One region of the Rossellomorea sp. RS05 genome, then DNA from elsewhere that is predicted to be linked to it. Evidence: predicted binding sites of a transcription regulator. Region 1 holds the regulator's gene; each other region holds the start of a gene.
The links. Region 1 encodes Rex, which represses fermentation and respiration genes when NADH is low (regulators of the CRP and FNR family bind a similar motif). Its sites were predicted from a motif close to TTGTGAAATATTTCACAA; they were not measured.
Positions count from the first base shown of each region.

Region 2: the regulator Rex is predicted to act here: its motif matches at 3,666-3,683, upstream of ABJ225_RS00225 (L-lactate dehydrogenase).
Region 3: the regulator Rex is predicted to act here: its motif matches at 3,556-3,573, upstream of ABJ225_RS01760 (cytochrome ubiquinol oxidase subunit I).

Region 1 is NZ_JBDKWY010000015.1:40,028-45,636, reverse strand. It holds gene ABJ225_RS21705 (ABC-F family ATP-binding cassette domain-containing protein) at 1-1,486, opposite strand, end outside; gene ABJ225_RS21700 (redox-sensing transcriptional repressor Rex) at 1,695-2,372, shown strand; gene ABJ225_RS21695 (twin-arginine translocase TatA/TatE family subunit) at 2,427-2,597, shown strand; gene tatC (twin-arginine translocase subunit TatC) at 2,623-3,405, shown strand; gene ABJ225_RS21685 (YdiK family protein) at 3,474-3,680, opposite strand; gene ABJ225_RS21680 (CPBP family intramembrane glutamic endopeptidase) at 3,680-4,423, opposite strand; gene groES (co-chaperone GroES) at 4,707-4,994, shown strand; gene groL (chaperonin GroEL) at 5,056-5,609, shown strand, end outside.
Region 2 is NZ_JBDKWY010000001.1:25,413-31,021, forward strand. It holds gene proC (pyrroline-5-carboxylate reductase) at 155-967, shown strand; gene ABJ225_RS00210 (NAD(P)H-dependent oxidoreductase) at 970-1,488, shown strand; gene ABJ225_RS00215 (SIMPL domain-containing protein) at 1,527-2,159, opposite strand; gene ABJ225_RS00220 (hypothetical protein) at 2,164-2,601, opposite strand; gene ABJ225_RS00225 (L-lactate dehydrogenase) at 2,664-3,611, opposite strand; gene ABJ225_RS00230 (GNAT family N-acetyltransferase) at 3,788-4,327, shown strand; gene ABJ225_RS00235 (tetratricopeptide repeat protein) at 4,343-4,822, shown strand; gene ABJ225_RS00240 (NCS2 family permease) at 4,876-5,609, opposite strand, start outside.
Region 3 is NZ_JBDKWY010000001.1:331,240-336,848, reverse strand. It holds gene rnjA (ribonuclease J1) at 1-159, shown strand, start outside; gene ABJ225_RS01770 (potassium channel family protein) at 386-1,048, opposite strand; gene ABJ225_RS01765 (cytochrome d ubiquinol oxidase subunit II) at 1,125-2,138, opposite strand; gene ABJ225_RS01760 (cytochrome ubiquinol oxidase subunit I) at 2,142-3,467, opposite strand; gene ABJ225_RS01755 (ABC transporter ATP-binding protein) at 3,659-5,470, opposite strand; gene ABJ225_RS01750 (ABC transporter ATP-binding protein) at 5,487-5,609, opposite strand, start outside.

The sequences.
Region 1 (5,609 bases):
CCGGGTAGTCGATAAGGGCATTCTCGAGCACCTCTTTGCTATCTAGGTCGAGATGGTTCGTCGGCTCATCGAGGATGAGGACGTTGCCTTTTTCCATCATCATCTTGGAGAGGGCGAGGCGGGCCTTTTCCCCTCCGCTCAAGGTGTTGACGGGCTTGAGGACGTCTTCACCCGTGAAGAGGAAGTTCCCGAGGACGGTCCTGATTTCTTTTTCATTCCTCATCGGGTATTCATCCCACAGTTCATTGAGGACCGATTTGTTGGACGAAAGGTCCGCTTGCTGCTGATCATAATAAGAGATGGATACATTGGATCCGAATTTGAAGTCCCCACTCAGTGCCTGCAACTTGTTCACCAAGGTCTTGAGGAGGGTCGACTTACCGATCCCGTTCGGTCCGACGAGGGCGATGCTGTCCCCTTTTTTGATAGAGAAGTCGATATGGGAAGCGATGGCTTCCCCGTCATCATACCCGATGGTAAGGTCATTGATGTGAAGGACGTCATTCCCGCTCGGGCGATCGATCTGGAAGGCGAAGGAGGCAGACTTTTCGTCACCCTGTGGCCTGTCCATAAGTTCCATGCGCTCAAGTTTCTTTCGCCTGCTCTGGGCCATCTTTGTGGTGGAGGCACGGGCGATATTGCGCTGGACGAAGTCTTCGAGCTTTGCGACCTCCTGCTGCTGGCGCTCATAGAGCTTGAGATCCTTCTCGTAATCCAGCGCCTTCTGTTCGAGGTATTTGCTGTAGTTCCCCACAAACTTCTTGCTCCGGTTCCGGGAAATCTCATACACCTGGTTCACGACGCTATCCAAGAAGTAGCGGTCATGGGAAACGATGAGTACGGCACCCGGATAGCCTTGAAGATACCCTTCGAGCCAGGAAAGCGTCTCGATGTCCAGATGGTTCGTCGGCTCATCGAGGATGAGGATATCAGGCTTGGTCAGGAGGAGCTTCGCAAGGGCGAGGCGCGTCTTCTGACCGCCGGAAAGGGTGGAAATCTTCGTCCCGTGGTCGAAGGAAGCGAAATTCAATCCGTGGAGGACGGAGCGGATATCGGCTTCATACTGATAGCCACCGGACTCCTTGAAGGTGACTTGAAGTTCGTCGTATTCCTTCAGTACCCGCTGATAGCGGTCTTCATCTTCATAGACGGACGGATCCGCCATCTCTGCTTCCAACCTCCTAAGCTGCTTTTCCTGTTGGAGGAGGTGTTCGAATACCGTCAGCATCTCGCCCCAAATGGAAAGCTCCGACTCGAGGCCTGTATTCTGGGCCAGGTAGCCGATGCTCACACCCTTTGGCTTCGTGATCTCTCCGGAGTCATGGGACAGCTGGCCTGCGATGATCTTCAGGAGGGTCGATTTGCCGGCACCGTTGCGGCCGACGAGGGCGACCCGGTCCTTGGTTTGGATCTCCAATTTGATATTGGTCAATATATTATCTGCGCCAAAATTTTTGGTCAGCTGATTCACTTGTAATAGAATCATGTCGGTTCACCTCTGTTTCATTAGTGCTAGTGTACCGTATTTCCCAGGTGGACGGCAATAAAAGGGGAGGAACTATGACTATTAATCTGGATACAAATAGGATAGAATAGAGTGTATGATGGAAAATAGATAAAAGATATACCTTCTTTTTGGAAGCGCTGACAGACCAGGAAGAAGAGGGTTTATAAGATGTGGGGGAATACAAGAGATGAATCAGGAAACAACGAAAATTCCACAGGCAACGGCCAAGCGCCTTCCGCTATACTACCGCTTCATCAAGAATCTGTATGCTTCAGGTAAGCAGCGGGTATCGTCGAAGGAGTTAAGCGAAGCCGTGAAAGTGGATTCCGCGACCATCCGGAGGGATTTCTCCTATTTTGGAGCGTTAGGGAAGAAGGGCTATGGGTATAATGTGAATTATCTCCTATCATTTTTCAGGGAAACGCTTGACCAGGATGAACTGACGAAGGTCGTATTGATCGGCGTGGGGAATCTCGGAACGGCTTTTCTTCATTACAATTTCATAAAGAATAACAATACAAAGATCGAAATGGCCTTCGAGGTGGATGAAACGAAGGTGGGGACGGAAATCAGCGATGTGCCCGTCCACCATATGGATGAGCTGGAGGAGAAGCTGAAGGGGATGGATATCGAAGTCGCGATCCTGACCGTGCCGGCCTCATCTGCTCAAAATATCACAGATCGCCTTGTGTCTTCGAAGATCAAGGGGATCCTGAACTTCACACCTGCACGCCTGACGGTTCCTGATCATATCAGGGTCCATCACATCGATCTGGCTGTGGAACTTCAGTCACTTGTCTACTTCCTCAAGCATTACTCAGGGGAAGACACGGAAATGTCACAAGATGGAATCGTAACGGAATAGAAAATTCTGACCATTTGCGTTATGATAGAAGCATATAAGGGGAGGTGTCTCATTATGGTAGGTCCTGGAAGTATGGTGCTGATTGCAGTGGTGGCCCTTTTGATTTTTGGCCCGAAAAAATTACCGGAGCTTGGCAAAGCAGCCGGCAATACACTACGTGAATTCAAGAACGCAACCAAAGGCTTAGCGGATGATGAAGACGATAAGAACAAAAGTGCCAAGTAAAGCCAAGTAAAGTAGGATGTGCGCCATGAGTCAAACTCAAAAGGATATGACAGTCTTTGAACATATAGGAGAATTGCAGAAACGACTCATGTTTGTAGTCGTTTTCTTCTTGTTAGCCGTTGTGGCAAGCTTCTTCCTTGCCGAACCGCTCATCAAGTACCTGCAGCATGCGGATGAAGCAAAAGAAATGACGATGAATGCCTTCCGCGTGACGGATCCACTCAAGATCTATATGGAAATGATCATGTTCATCGCGGCGGTCATGACGTCACCGGTTATCCTCTATCAAGTATGGTCATTCATATCCCCCGGTCTCTATGAGAAGGAGCGGAAGGTGACCCTGAGCTACATACCAGTGTCCGTCCTGCTGTTCCTAGGTGGACTGGCATTTTCCTACTTCATTCTGTTCCCGTATGTTGTATCGTTCATGATGCGGCTATCAGGAGATCTCGATATCCAGCAGGTGATCGGGATCAATGAGTACTTCCAATTCCTCTTCCAGATCACCCTTCCATTCGGTCTGCTGTTCCAGCTGCCAGTGGTGATGCTGTTCCTGACGAGGCTCGGGATCATCACGCCGATGATGATGGCGAAGGCAAGGAAAGTCGCCTACTTCATCCTCCTTGTGATCGCCGCCCTCATCACGCCGCCGGACATCGTCTCCCATATGATGGTGACCCTGCCGATGTTGGTCCTTTATGAAATCAGCATCGCGATTTCACGGATCGGCTACAAGAAATACCTTGAGGCCGAGCAGCAGATGGAAATCGAACGCGTGGAAGAAGAGTTGAAACAGCGCAAAGGATAAAGAAAACCGGATCCACCCGATCTTCATGGAAACGAAGTCGGATGGATCCGGTTTTTGTTTTAAGCGGCTTATTTCTTCTGGTTCAGCTGCTGCTTGATCCTGAAGTGGAGCAGGACCATGCGGATGCCCGAACCAAAGTCCAGCGTGGCAAGGAAGATCAGCATATAGGTGAAAAATCCCCAGCCTGTATCCCGGACCGTATGGATGGCAAAATAGGTGAACAGCACCCCAAGAAGAATGTAAATCACGCCGGAGAACAGGGGTGATCGTCTCATTATAGGAAACCTCCAATAAATCCTTGTATTTTTTCAGCTTCATTCATGATCTTTTCGATTTCATCCCGGTAGACGGTCTGCATGATGACCACCATCGTATTCATGGCCACATGGGCGCAAATCGGTACGAGGATCCGTTTCGTTCGTACATATAGGAAGGCAAACGTGAAGCCCATGGCAGAGTACAGGATCACATGTACCGGCTCGAAGTGGGCAAGGGCGAAAATCACGGAGCTGATCAATGCGGCGAAGAAAAAGTTCATTCGCTGATAGAGTGCCCCAAAAATGATCTTCCTGAACACGATTTCTTCCAGGATCGGCCCGATGATGGCAACGACGATCATGGCAAGGGGAACATTGTCCACGATGCCCATGATGTTCTGTGTGTTTTCAGAACCGGCCTGGATGCCGAGGAGGGTCTCGATCTGGATGGCGATGGCTTGTGCGAAGAACGCCATGAAGATCCCGACGACGGCCCAGACGATGGAAATCCCGGCGCCTGCAGGGGCAGAGCGCTCGAGCTTAAGTTTCGATGGTGAGCTTTTTCTCAGGATGAGCAGGACGATGATCAAGGTCACGGCAAAGCTGAAGATCAGCCAGGAACCGACGGCCACCTGCTGCATGTATTCTTTCGTCTGTCCAAACACTTCTGTGCCGGCCTTATAAAACAGGAGCGGTCCAACCGCACCGGCGAGCTGCATGACAATATAGGCGATCAAAATGTATCCATAATGTTTATTCAACGTTTTATCTCCTTTTAAGCAAGCCTTAGGCCTGACAGGACAGACCCTTGTACAATTCTACTAATAAATGCGGAACTGTTCAAATCTCACGGTCATGGGAATATTGCCGGGAATCGCCACATAGGATAGTGAGGTGTGAAAAAAGGGGGAAAATGACGAAAAAATTTTTAAGCAGGACTCTTGCAAAATGAAAACGAATTATTTAATATAATAACTGTGTTAGCACTCATGTTAAGCGAGTGCTAAAAAACCAATCTACATATTTTCAAGGAGGTTGTTTCACTTGTTAAAACCACTAGGTGATCGCGTCGTAATCGAGCTAGTCGAAACAGAAGAAAAGACAGCAAGCGGTATCGTACTCCCGGATTCTGCTAAGGAAAAACCGCAAGAAGGTAAGATTGTCGCTGTAGGTACAGGTCGCGTTCTTGACAACGGTGAGCGCGTCGCTCTTGAAGTGTCTGTAGGCGATCGAATCATCTTCAGTAAATACTCTGGTACAGAAGTGAAATACCAAGGCACAGAATATCTCATCCTTCGTGACAACGATATCCTTGCCATCGTAGGCGAATAATTAATCGAATCAACACATATACGCACCAACCATGAATTGATATTAAAGGAGGACGTTTGAAATGGCTAAAGAAATTAAATTCAGCGAAGAAGCACGCCGTTCCATGCTTCGCGGGGTAGACCAATTAGCAAACGCAGTAAAAGTAACACTTGGACCAAAAGGTCGCAATGTTGTACTTGAGAAGAAATTCGGTTCTCCACTCATCACCAATGATGGTGTAACCATTGCGAAAGAAATCGAGCTTGAAGATGCATTCGAAAACATGGGTGCGAAGCTTGTAGCGGAAGTCGCAAGCAAAACAAACGAAATCGCCGGTGACGGTACGACGACTGCAACGGTCCTAGCGCAAGCGATGATCCGTGAAGGTCTTAAAAACGTAACAGCAGGAGCAAACCCTGTCGGCGTACGTAAAGGGATCGAGAAGGCTGTCCAAGGGGCTGTCGAAGAGCTGAAAGCCATCTCTAAACCAATCGAAGGCAAAGAATCCATCGCACAAGTTGCAGCGATCTCTGCAGCGGACGAAGAAGTCGGCCAATTGATTGCTGAAGCTATGGAGCGCGTAGGCAACGACGGTGTCATCACGATCGAAGAATCTAAAGGATTCACAACTGAGCT
Region 2 (5,609 bases), on a different contig from region 1:
GCCATAGTAAAACCCGAACTTCGTTGCCTGCGATCAAGCAACGAAGTTCGGGTTTTTACTTGTTTTTGAATATGTCATTGTGTCCAGATGTGAACCATTTTTCCTTTCAGTGGTTTTTTGATATGATTCATAGGTGGAAGAAGAGGTGTAGAGAATGAAACAATCAATCGGCTTTATCGGCTGTGGAAATATGGCGCAGGCCATCATAGGCGGCATCGTCAGCTCCGGACTGGTGGATAAGACATCTGTCATGGCGAGCGCCAAAACCCGCGGAACCGTCGAGAGAATAGAAGAAAAATACGGAATCAATACCACGTTGGACAATGGAGAGGTAGCGGCATTTTCTGACTTGTTGTTCATCGCAGTCAAACCGGATCAACACCAGGAGATCCTCTCCTCCATCAGGGAGAACTTGAAGCCGGATACCATCGTCATCACGATGGCCGCAGGTATTACGCTTCATTGGATGGAATCGGTTCTATCTCCGGACTCTAAAATCGTCAGGACGATGCCGAATACGCCATCCCTTGTAGGAGAAGGGATGACAGCGTATTGTGTTAATGGCAGGGTAGGAGAAGGCGAGCGTGAGATAGTCCATGCCGTTCTTGAGAGCTTCGGCAAAGCAGAAGAGTTGGACGAAAGCCTCATGGACGCCATTCCTGCCGTCAGCGGCTCGTCACCGGCTTATGCCTTCATGTTCATGGAAGCACTGGCAGACGGTGCGGTGAAAGAGGGCATCCCCAGAAAGCAGGCATATAACCTGGCAGCCCAGGCGCTCCTCGGAGCAGCAAAGATGGTGCTTGAAACGGGCAGCCATCCTGGAGAGCTGAAGGATGCGGTCTGTTCACCGGGAGGGGCTACCATCGAAGCCGTCATTGAACTTGAAAAGAGTGGCTTCAAGGGAAGCATCGTAAGGGCAATGGATGCCTGTACAAAAAAAGCAAAACAGCTGGGAAGGGAAGATTGAACATGAACGTATTGGTAATCGCTGCACATCCGCGAATGGACGAATCAATCGTCAACAAAGCCTGGGTAAAGAGGCTGGAGGAAGAGGGCGATGTGACGGTCCACGACCTTTACCGCGAATATCCGGATTTCCAAATCGACGTAACACGTGAGCAGAAGTTGGTCGAAGAACACGATAGGATCGTCCTGCAGTTCCCTTTCTACTGGTACAGTGCCCCTGCGCTGATGAAGGAATGGATCGATGCCGTGTTGACCTATGGTTGGGCATACGGCAGCCAAGGCACGAAGCTTCATGGCAAAGAACTTCTGATTGCGACGTCAACGGGTTCACCGGCAGAGGCCTACCAGGCTGGAGGAAAGAACCATTATGCCATGAGCGAGCTATTGAAGCCGTTCCAGGCAACATCGAATCTGATCGGAACGACGTTTCTTCCGGCATTCATCGAGCAAGGCGTCAGGATGCTGGATGAAGAAGGAGTGGCCCGGTCTGCCGAGAGGCTTGCGGATTATATTAAAAAGTAATAAAAAAAACGGCTCCTGGAAGCCGTTTTTTGGTGAAATCAATGCGTAGTAAACGTAACGATGAGTGAAGCCTTAACGGATATTTCACCCGGCAGGATGGCAGATTCCTGAACTGCGAGCTTCATAGGGGAAGGGAACTCAACGGATTGACCTTCTTTGATAGAAAGCGGATCAGGCACCAGCTCCTGACCAGACTGCCTGGCAAGGACCGTGGCCTTTGCCAGGGCATCCTGAAACGCTTGTTCAAGGGCATGCTGATAAAGGGCAGTGGAATGGGAGGAGAGGAACTGGATCCCTTCCACCCGGTTTGCTCCGGCCTTCACGGCGTCATCGATGATCTTTCCCGCCCTTTCAATGCTTCTAAGGTGGATGCGCAGAATATTCACGACTTCATATCCGTTAAAGATCTGCTTTCCATCTTCAAAGGAATAGCGGGGGATGATTTGATAGTTTGCCGTCTGTATATCACTTTTTGAAACTCCGTTTGCTTGAAGCGTCCCGACTATGTTCTTTATGTTTTCGTTATTTTCCTGCTGGGCTTTTTGCAGATCGGGGCCTTCAGTCATCACCCCTAATGTGAGCAGGGCTTCATCAGGCGCTCCATAAGAGGTGTGTTCTCCTGATACGGTGATGGTCCCACGGGAATCGGTCACGCGCATGTATGGAAACATCGTGTTATACACATGTGAAGGATTCGATTTTATCGAGATCGATTCCGAAATACACCCATGTGAATCCGATCCATCTCCACCCTGCTATGGACCTTCTGCCGAGGAAGACAGGGTAGAACCAGAAAGCATCCCGGTTGAGCCAGATATAGGTATAGCGGAACAGGCATCTCCGGATGGAACCCGGGTCCACGGCAAACGTCGACGTTCCTCCAGGGCCGCCCTGCATGACGGTCTTCTGAGGCTGGAAGTTAGGTGGAGGTCCAGGTGGCGGCTGATTTTGTCCACCGCCCTGAGAAGGCGATGGGGGCCCGCTGCTGCCCCCTTGCCCAGGTGGCGGGGATGGCGGGAATACATTTGGAAGTCCGGGGATGGAAGGGAAACCACTGCCCCCGGAACCTCCACCGCCGGGAAAGCCGGGTAGGAATTGTCTCTGATCGTACATAATAGAACCTCCTCCATTCATGTTGGTATCATTGTATGAGGAGGAGGTTCGTGTGTGCGTGTCTATAAATCAGAAGGGAAACCGGTACTCATGGCGTGCTTCAATGTATCAATGGATTTTGTGAATTGCTTGTGCTCTGTTTCATCCAGTGGGAGTTCGACGACCTTCCTGATTCCTTGTCGATTGATGATGGCGGGCACTCCGGTATAGACACCGTGCTGCCCATACTCCCCATCCAGGAGGGAAGAGATGGTAAGGATGCTGTTTTCATCATTCAGTATGGCTTTGGTGAGACGGGCCAAACCCATGGCAATCCCGTAGTAGGTGGCTCCTTTTTTCTCGATGATATGGTAGGCTGCATCCCTGACATTTTCAAAAAGGTCCTGCAGGTCGCTCTGGATTTGTGGATCCGTTAGATCGACCAGGTCACCAAGGGAGCTGGCCCCGATGGTGGCATGACTCCAGACCGGAAATTCGGTATCGCCATGTTCACCCATGATATAGGCATGGATGTTTCGCGTATCAAGATGAAAGTATTCACCCAGCAGATAGCGGAGCCTTGCGGTGTCAAGGATCGTCCCTGAGCCGATCACCTTTTCTTTTGGGAGACCGGAGAAAGTCCATGTGGCATAGCTTAATAGATCAACGGGATTAGTGGCTACGATGAAGATGCCATCAAAGCCGCTCTCCATCACCGAATCGACAATGGTCTTAAAAATCCGGACGTTTTTATCAATAAGATCCAACCGCGTTTCACCAGGTTTTTGATTGGCGCCAGCTGTGATCACGACAAGATCTGCATCGCGGCAGTCGCTGTACGCTCCTGCACGTATTTTCATTGGGGATGAGAATGCGAGACCATGATTAAGGTCCATGGCGTCTCCTATAGCTTTTTCGACGTTCATGTCGATCATCACGAGCTCGTGGACAAGATTTTGATTGAGAAGGGCAAAAGCATAGCTTGAACCGACAAAGCCTGTTCCGATCAATACGACTTTACTTGTTTTCATCCGTCATACTCCCTTTTTAATTGGATTTATGAAAGTGGTGGGTTGAAGATAATAATGTGAAGTATTTCACAAACTTATAGTAGCATACTCCAAATCGAATTTCCAACACGAAATTTCGACAACTTTAAAGGGATTCCACTAAGCTGCAAGGAATAAGTCCATAGGAGGGATGCACGATGCGTTATGAGAAAGGTGATATCAAGGTCCGGCCGTTGAAGGATGAAGATGCCGAATTTCTTTATAACTGGCTGAACGATCCGCGGATCCTTGAGTATTACGAAGGAAGGGACAAACCCTTTACCCATGAGATGGTGAAGGAAGCATTTTATAATGACGATAAAGAGAAGGTCGCCTGCATCGTTCAATATAAAGGGGAGAAGGTCGGTTATCTTCAATACTATCCATTGGATGATGAGACCAAGCTTCGCTACGGATATACGAATCTTGATGAGTTCATCTATGGGACCGATCAGTTCATAGGGGATTCACGGTACTGGAATAAAGGCGTGGGCACCCTGATGATCAAGGCCATGGTGGAATATTTTATGCTTGAAAAAGGCCTGCACCGGTTGGTCATGGATCCGATGACATGGAATCGCAGGGCAATTCGTTGCTATGAGAAATGCGGCTACAGCAAAGCACGGATCCTGCCTCAAAATGAGCTCCACGAAGGTGAATGGCACGACTGCTGGCTGATGGAATACATACCGGATTGAAATGGATGGGTGGATATGGAAGATAGAATGAGCGAAGCGATCGAAGCGAGGAAGTCAGGAAATACAGTGGAGTCGATCAGGATATTGAAAGAGCTGATCGCCGAACACCCCGAAAGCGGAAGCCTGCACTATCAATGTGCCTGGAGTCATGATGCATCAGGACTTGAAGAGGAAGCCGTTGAATATTATGAGAAAGCATTGACATACGGGTTGGATGAAGAAGAGTCCATCGGTGCGTATACGGGACTCGGGAGCACCTACCGTGCCCTCGGGAAGTATGAAAAATCAAAAGAAGTGCTTGAGGATGGGCTTAAGAGACACAGGGACAGGGCATTATCAGTATTCTACAGCATGACGCTCTATAACCTCGGAGAGCCGAAGAAGGCCATGGAACTGCTTTTAGGGCAGCTGTGTGATACTTCTTCAGATGAATCGATCCAATCTTATGCAGCTGCTATCAACTATTACAGCCGCGACCTTGATCGTACGTGGTAAAGAAGGACTCATACTAAAAAGGCAGCTCCCACCGTGGGAGCTGCCTTTCCTCTTTAATGAGGGATGAATGCCAGCTGATAGAAGAACAGCACGGCAAAGATATAGACGAGGGGATGGACTTCGCGCCATTTCCCTTTTGCCACTTTCAAAAGTGGGTACGAGATGAATCCGAGTGCGATCCCTGTAGCGATGCTCGACGTAAGAGGCATGCTGAGGATGATGAGGAATGCAGGGAAAGCTTCATCAAGTTCGTCCCATTTGATCTGGGAAATGCTTCCGATCATCAAGCTTCCTACAATGATCAAAGCTGGAGCCGTGATGGCAGATAATCCAGATACGGCACTCACAAGTGGACCGAAGAATGCTGAAACGATGAACAGTACAGCCACGGTAAGGGAGGTCAATCCTGTGCGTCCTCCCGCTGAAACCCCAGCAGATGATTCCACGAAGGCGCTGGTCGGGCTAGTACCGAACATGGCTCCGACAGTCGTCCCAAGTGAATCAGCAAGGAGTGCTTCTCGGGCACGCGGCATTTCATTGTTTTTCAGGAGTCCTGCCTGTTGGGCAACACCGACCATCGTACCGGTTGTATCAAAAATGGTCACAAGCAAGAAGGAGAATACGACAGCGTACAAGCTGTGTTGAATCACATCGGTGAACGCGGTGATCGGGTTCGAGATGATCAGCCCTTCAGGCAGATGAGGCATGGCGACGAAGCCTTCCTTGAACGACAGGTCACCAGTGAAGAATGCAACGATGGCGGTGATGATCATCCCGATGAACAGGG
Region 3 (5,609 bases), on a different contig from region 1:
GCGCAAACCTTGATCTCCAAACACCTGAACAAGGTGCTTGAAAGAAGGACTACTCAATGGTCTGAAATCAAGAATGAAATCACAGACACACTGGCTCCATTCTTATACGAAAAAACCAAACGTCGTCCAATGATCCTTCCGATCATCATGGAAGTCTGATCCATTATAATAGAGCCTGAGACACACGTGCTTAAGTCATAATAAAATCCGGACTACTTTCCCCCTCAGATGGGGAAAAGTAGTCCGGATTTTTCATTTGTTTCATGAGTGGTATCAACTACACTGATTGTGTTCGTCATTACATAGTCACTTTTTATATGCTCAAGTCCCCTATCAAAAGAAGGATGGCCCGCGTAAGCAGTCGGCCATCCTTTTACTATACGCTTTATGTCCACAGGATCTTTTTTTCAAAGCGGTTGATATCGGTGTCCGCTCCGATCACGATGAGAATATCCCCTTCCTGTATCTCTTCTTCGGCCTGGGGAGACACGATGATATCCCGGTCCCTTTTGATTGCCACGATATTGATCCCGTATTTTGCGCGGATATCGAGGTCGATCAAGCTGTTCCCGCTGAGCTTCTCATTGGCAACAAGCTCGACGATGGAATGTTCGTCCGACAGTTCAAGGTAATCCAGTACATTATTCGAAACGATATTATGGGCGATCCTTCTACCCATATCCCTCTCAGGGTGAACCACCTGATTGGCACCGATCTTCCTCAGGACCTTTTCATGGTAATCATTCTGAGCCTTGACGGTGATCTTCTTCACACCGATCTCCTTCAGCATGATGGTGGTGAGTATGCTTGACTGTATATTATCCCCGATGGCAACAATCACGTGATCGAAGTTGCGGATCCCGAGGCTCTTGAGCACCGACTCGTCGGTGGAATCCGCCACGACAGCGTGTGAAGCGGTGGTGGAAAATTCATTCACCTTATCCTCATCCATATCGATGGCCATCACCTCCATCCCCTGCTCGGCGAGGGAGCGTACGATGCTCCCTCCGAAACGACCCAAACCGATGACAACAAACTCTTTTTTCATCTCCCATACCCCCTATTTTGCTATCCTTATTTTAGCATAAAAACCAGGTGAATATGTTTGATCTACCGCCCGGGGCTTATTTTTTCCCTTTCACATAATCTGCGTCGAATAAAAACAGGCGCATCAACAGATACAGGGATGGGATCAGCAACAGCAAGCCGGCAATGAATACGATGATGAGGGCCGTCCCCATCACTTCGTTCGTTACACTTGAACCGATGGTGATAAAAGGCTTCAGGATATACGGCAAATGGGAGGCACCGTACCCGAAGAAAGCGAAAAAGAATTGAAGCATGACCGAAATGAATGCTAGGCCGAATTGTTTGCGGCGATAGATAAGCCATGTGGCGAGAGCAAAGAATAATAGGGATAGGCCGAACATCCACCAAATACCCATCGCATTCATAAAATGCTCTTCGTTGTGATTCTTCAATGACCAGAAAACCCATAGGCTCGCAATGATCGTAGGTGGGCTCCAGAAAAGGGCAAATTTCCTCAAAATCTCCCTGGAAGCCATATCCCCTGCCCTATTGGCATAGTAAGTCAAAAATGCCGCTGAAATGAATAGGACTGAAACGATTGACATAAATACGACACTCCATGAGTAGGGACTGGTCAGAAGCTTTCCGGCCAGGAATGTCACGCCGTCATCGGTTTCCTTTAGGAAGCCACCTTCGGATATGGTGAGCGCCGTGGATAAAGACGCCGGTATCAACAACCCCGTGGCCCCGTAAATGAACAAGTAACCTATATTTTCCTTCGATCCGTAGTTACTGAATGCGTAAAAGCTTCCGCGTATTGCGAGGAGGATGATGGCCACGCTTCCCGGGATGAGGAGGGCCGTCCCGTAATAATAAGCGGTATCCGGAAAGAATCCGACCAGACCGACGAAGAAAAACACGAAAAATACGTTGGTCACCTCCCATACGGGTGACAGATATCTGCTGATGAGCGCATTCATCGTGTGTTCCTTCCCTTTCATCCGGGCATAGAAGGCAAAGAAACCGGCACCGAAATCGATTGATGCTACAATGAGATATCCATACAAAAAGATCCACAGGACGGAAATCCCGATCACTTCCAAACTCATATCCTATTCCTCCTTCCGGTCGGCTGGGAACCTTTTCTCAAGTTCCGCTTCTGCAGGTTTGTTTTTGAACATCCTGATGAGTACCACCACACACAAGATGCCGAGCATCAAGTAAAGGGCGAGGAACATGGCGAAAATCCAAGCGACGCCATCTGCATGGGTGGCTGCCTCGGCAATCTTCATATATCCCCTGAGGATCCAAGGCTGTCTTCCGACTTCTGCGTAGATCCAGCCGAATTCAATGGCCAGCATGGCAAGTGGCCCACTCGCAACGATTCCCCAAAGGAGGGGCTTATTGAATTCATTCCCCTTCTTCCATTTCCACAGGAGGACGAATAGGAAGCTGATGAAAATACTGAACATCCCAATCGACACCATCCCATCGAACATATAGTGTATCCAGAGGGGTGGTCGTTCATCTTCGGGAAAATCGTTCAGGCCGATGACTTCCGTATCGAATGAACTGCCTGCAAGAAAGCTCAAGAATCCTGGCAGTCGGATCTCATTGGAGATTTCATTATTTTCATCGATCGTGCCAAAGACAATGAGATCTGCATTTTTCTCTGTTTCAAAATGCCATTCACCTGCTGCAAGCTTCTCCGGCTGATACTCCGCAAGGAATTTTGCGGAAAGATCACCTGCAAGAGCTGCTCCAAGTGAAAAGACCAATGCCGCTGTCATAGTCATCCGAAGTGCCTTTTTATGATAGTCCCCCCCTTTTTTCATAAGGATGGAATAGGCGGCGATGGCTGCAAGGATAAAGGCCATAGTCATATAAGACGTCGTAAGCACATGAAAGACCTTGGTAGGGGTAGCAGGATTCAGCATGGCTGCAATCGGGTCGATTTCAATTGCTTTGCCGTCCTTGAGCTCGAACCCTTGAGGCGTATTCATGAACGCATTGACGGTCGTAATGAATAAGGCCGAAGCCGAAGAACCGATCATAATGGGCAGATTGAGGAACCAATGGGTCCACTTTCCTTTGAACCGGTCCCACGTATAAAGGAAAATTCCAAGAAATATAGCTTCAAAGAAGAAGGCGAACGTTTCCATGAAAAGCGGTAGGGCAATGATTTGACCTGCCACTTTCATAAATGACGGCCATAGCAATGAAAGCTGCAGACCGATGGCCGTTCCTGTAACGACCCCCACAGCAACAGTAATGGTGAACCCCCTTGCCCATCTTCGGGCCAGAAGGAGATAGTGATTATCGTTCTTCTTTATCCCTATAAACTCTGCGATGGCGATCATTATGGGCATCCCTACCCCGATCGTTGCAAAAATGATGTGGAAGATCAATGTACTCGATGTAAGCAATCTACTGATCATGACGCTATCCAAAACTGATTCCCCCTCGTACGTTATACCCTTATTATAAAACAAACCAAGAGTATGTGAATTAGTGAACATGACTATTTTGTGACAAACTTCACAAACTAACTGTATTCGATGTTATGGTACCATTTCCCTCTCATAGGTAAAAAAAAACATCCCTGCCAGACCGGCCAGGGATGTTTCTTTTATATCGCTTCGATCATTCGGAACTGTGATTCTACGAGGTCGTAATAATCCCCTCTCTGTTCCATCAGCTGATCATGGTTCCCACTTTCTTTTATTCTTCCGTTATCAAGAACGAAGATATTATCAGAGTCCCTGATAGTAGAAAGCCTGTGGGCGATGATGATGGCTGTACGGCCGTTCAATAATTTTTTCAAGGCCGATTGGATTTTCACCTCGGTTTCCGTATCGATGGACGCCGTTGCCTCATCCAAAATGATGATGCGGGGATTGGCAAGCAGGGCTCTCGCGAAAGAAAGAAGCTGCCTTTCCCCCACAGATAGAACGTTTCCACGTTCTTCAACTTCGGTCTCATAGCCATTGGCGAGTTTCCCGATGAAATTGTCCGCTCCGATCGCTTCCGCAGCGAGTCGAACTTCTTCATCTGTCGCATCGGGACGTCCGAACCGGATATTATCCATGATCGTTCCCGAGAATATGAACGTATCTTGTAGAACGATGGAGATCTGGTTACGCAGGCTCGCCACCGATACATCCCTTAAGTCATTCCCATCGATTGTGACCGCTCCCGCCGTCGGATCATAGAAACGACTGATCAAATTGGCGATCGTCGTTTTTCCTGATCCCGTATGTCCCACAAGGGCTACGGTCTGACCGGCCTTCATCTCGAGATTGATGCCTTGAAGGGCCTTTCGCTTATCATCATAAGAAAACTCCACATCGTTGAACTGGATATGACCAGCGATTTCTTTCATGGAAATGGCCTCGTCCTTCTCATGAACAATCGGCTTTTCATCAAGGAATTCAAAGATCCTCTCTGATGAAGCCATCCCGATCAACAGTTGATTATACACCTGCCCGAGACGCGAAATCGGCTCCCAGAACATGCCTAGGTAAAAAGCGAAGGAAACGAATTCTCCCAGTTGCAAAGAACCAGACTGTATCAGATGGGCACCATACCAGATCAAAACGGCCGTACCAACGGCGTTGGTCATTTCAACCAGTGGTCTGAAGATGGCATTCTTTTTGGTGGCCGTTCTCCAGCTCTCGAAGTTCTCCGTATTGATTCCATCGAAGAACGCCATGTTTTCACGCTCCTGGGTGAAGGCTTGTGTCACCCTGACCCCTTGGATGCTCTCATTCAAGTGGGAATTGAGCTTTGCTTGTTTGAGCCGCACCAGCTGCCATGATTTTCGGATGTTCTTCCTCAACGTGGTGGAAATGAAGAACATGATTGGAAGGATGACCATGACGGCAAGGGTGAGCTCTGGGCTTAGAGTGAACAGGAGGACGATGATCCCTGCAAGTAGGATGATATCCATCAATAGATTGATGACCCCGTTTGTAAATAATTCTTGAAGCGAGTTGATGTCGTTCATGATCCTGACAAGGATCGAGCCGGCTGAGCGCTGGTCGAAGAATCGGTGAGACAGGCTTTGCACGTGACTGAACAGATGCTTGCGCAGGTCATAGATCACGCCTTGGCCCAACTGATTCATCCATCGTATCCTGAGGATGTTGGCGAAGTAACTGAGCACATAGAGTCCGGCTATCACACCGATCAAGGTCATCAACAGATTCCCATCCTTCTGGCGGATGGCTTTATCCAGCGTATACACCCCGATCAGAATCGGAATGATCAATCTGACGGCCGTTGTGATCAGGACCGTCAGGATGGACAAAGGCAACAGCTTCTTGGAATACGGTTTCAGATACGTCAGTAGCCGCGAAAGCTGTCCCCAGTTGAATGGTTTGTCGATTACTTGATCGGTTGAGTAGTGGAACCGGTCCATCACTTTTTTGTCATTTTTCATCTTTGTCATACACTCATCACCTCCCAGCCTGCAGAATTTTCTTTTGGTCTTTGTATTGAATATCATAGATGCGCTGATAAGGACCGTTGTTGGCAAGGAGGTCCTCATGTCTACCCCGCTCCGCCACTCTCCCATTTTC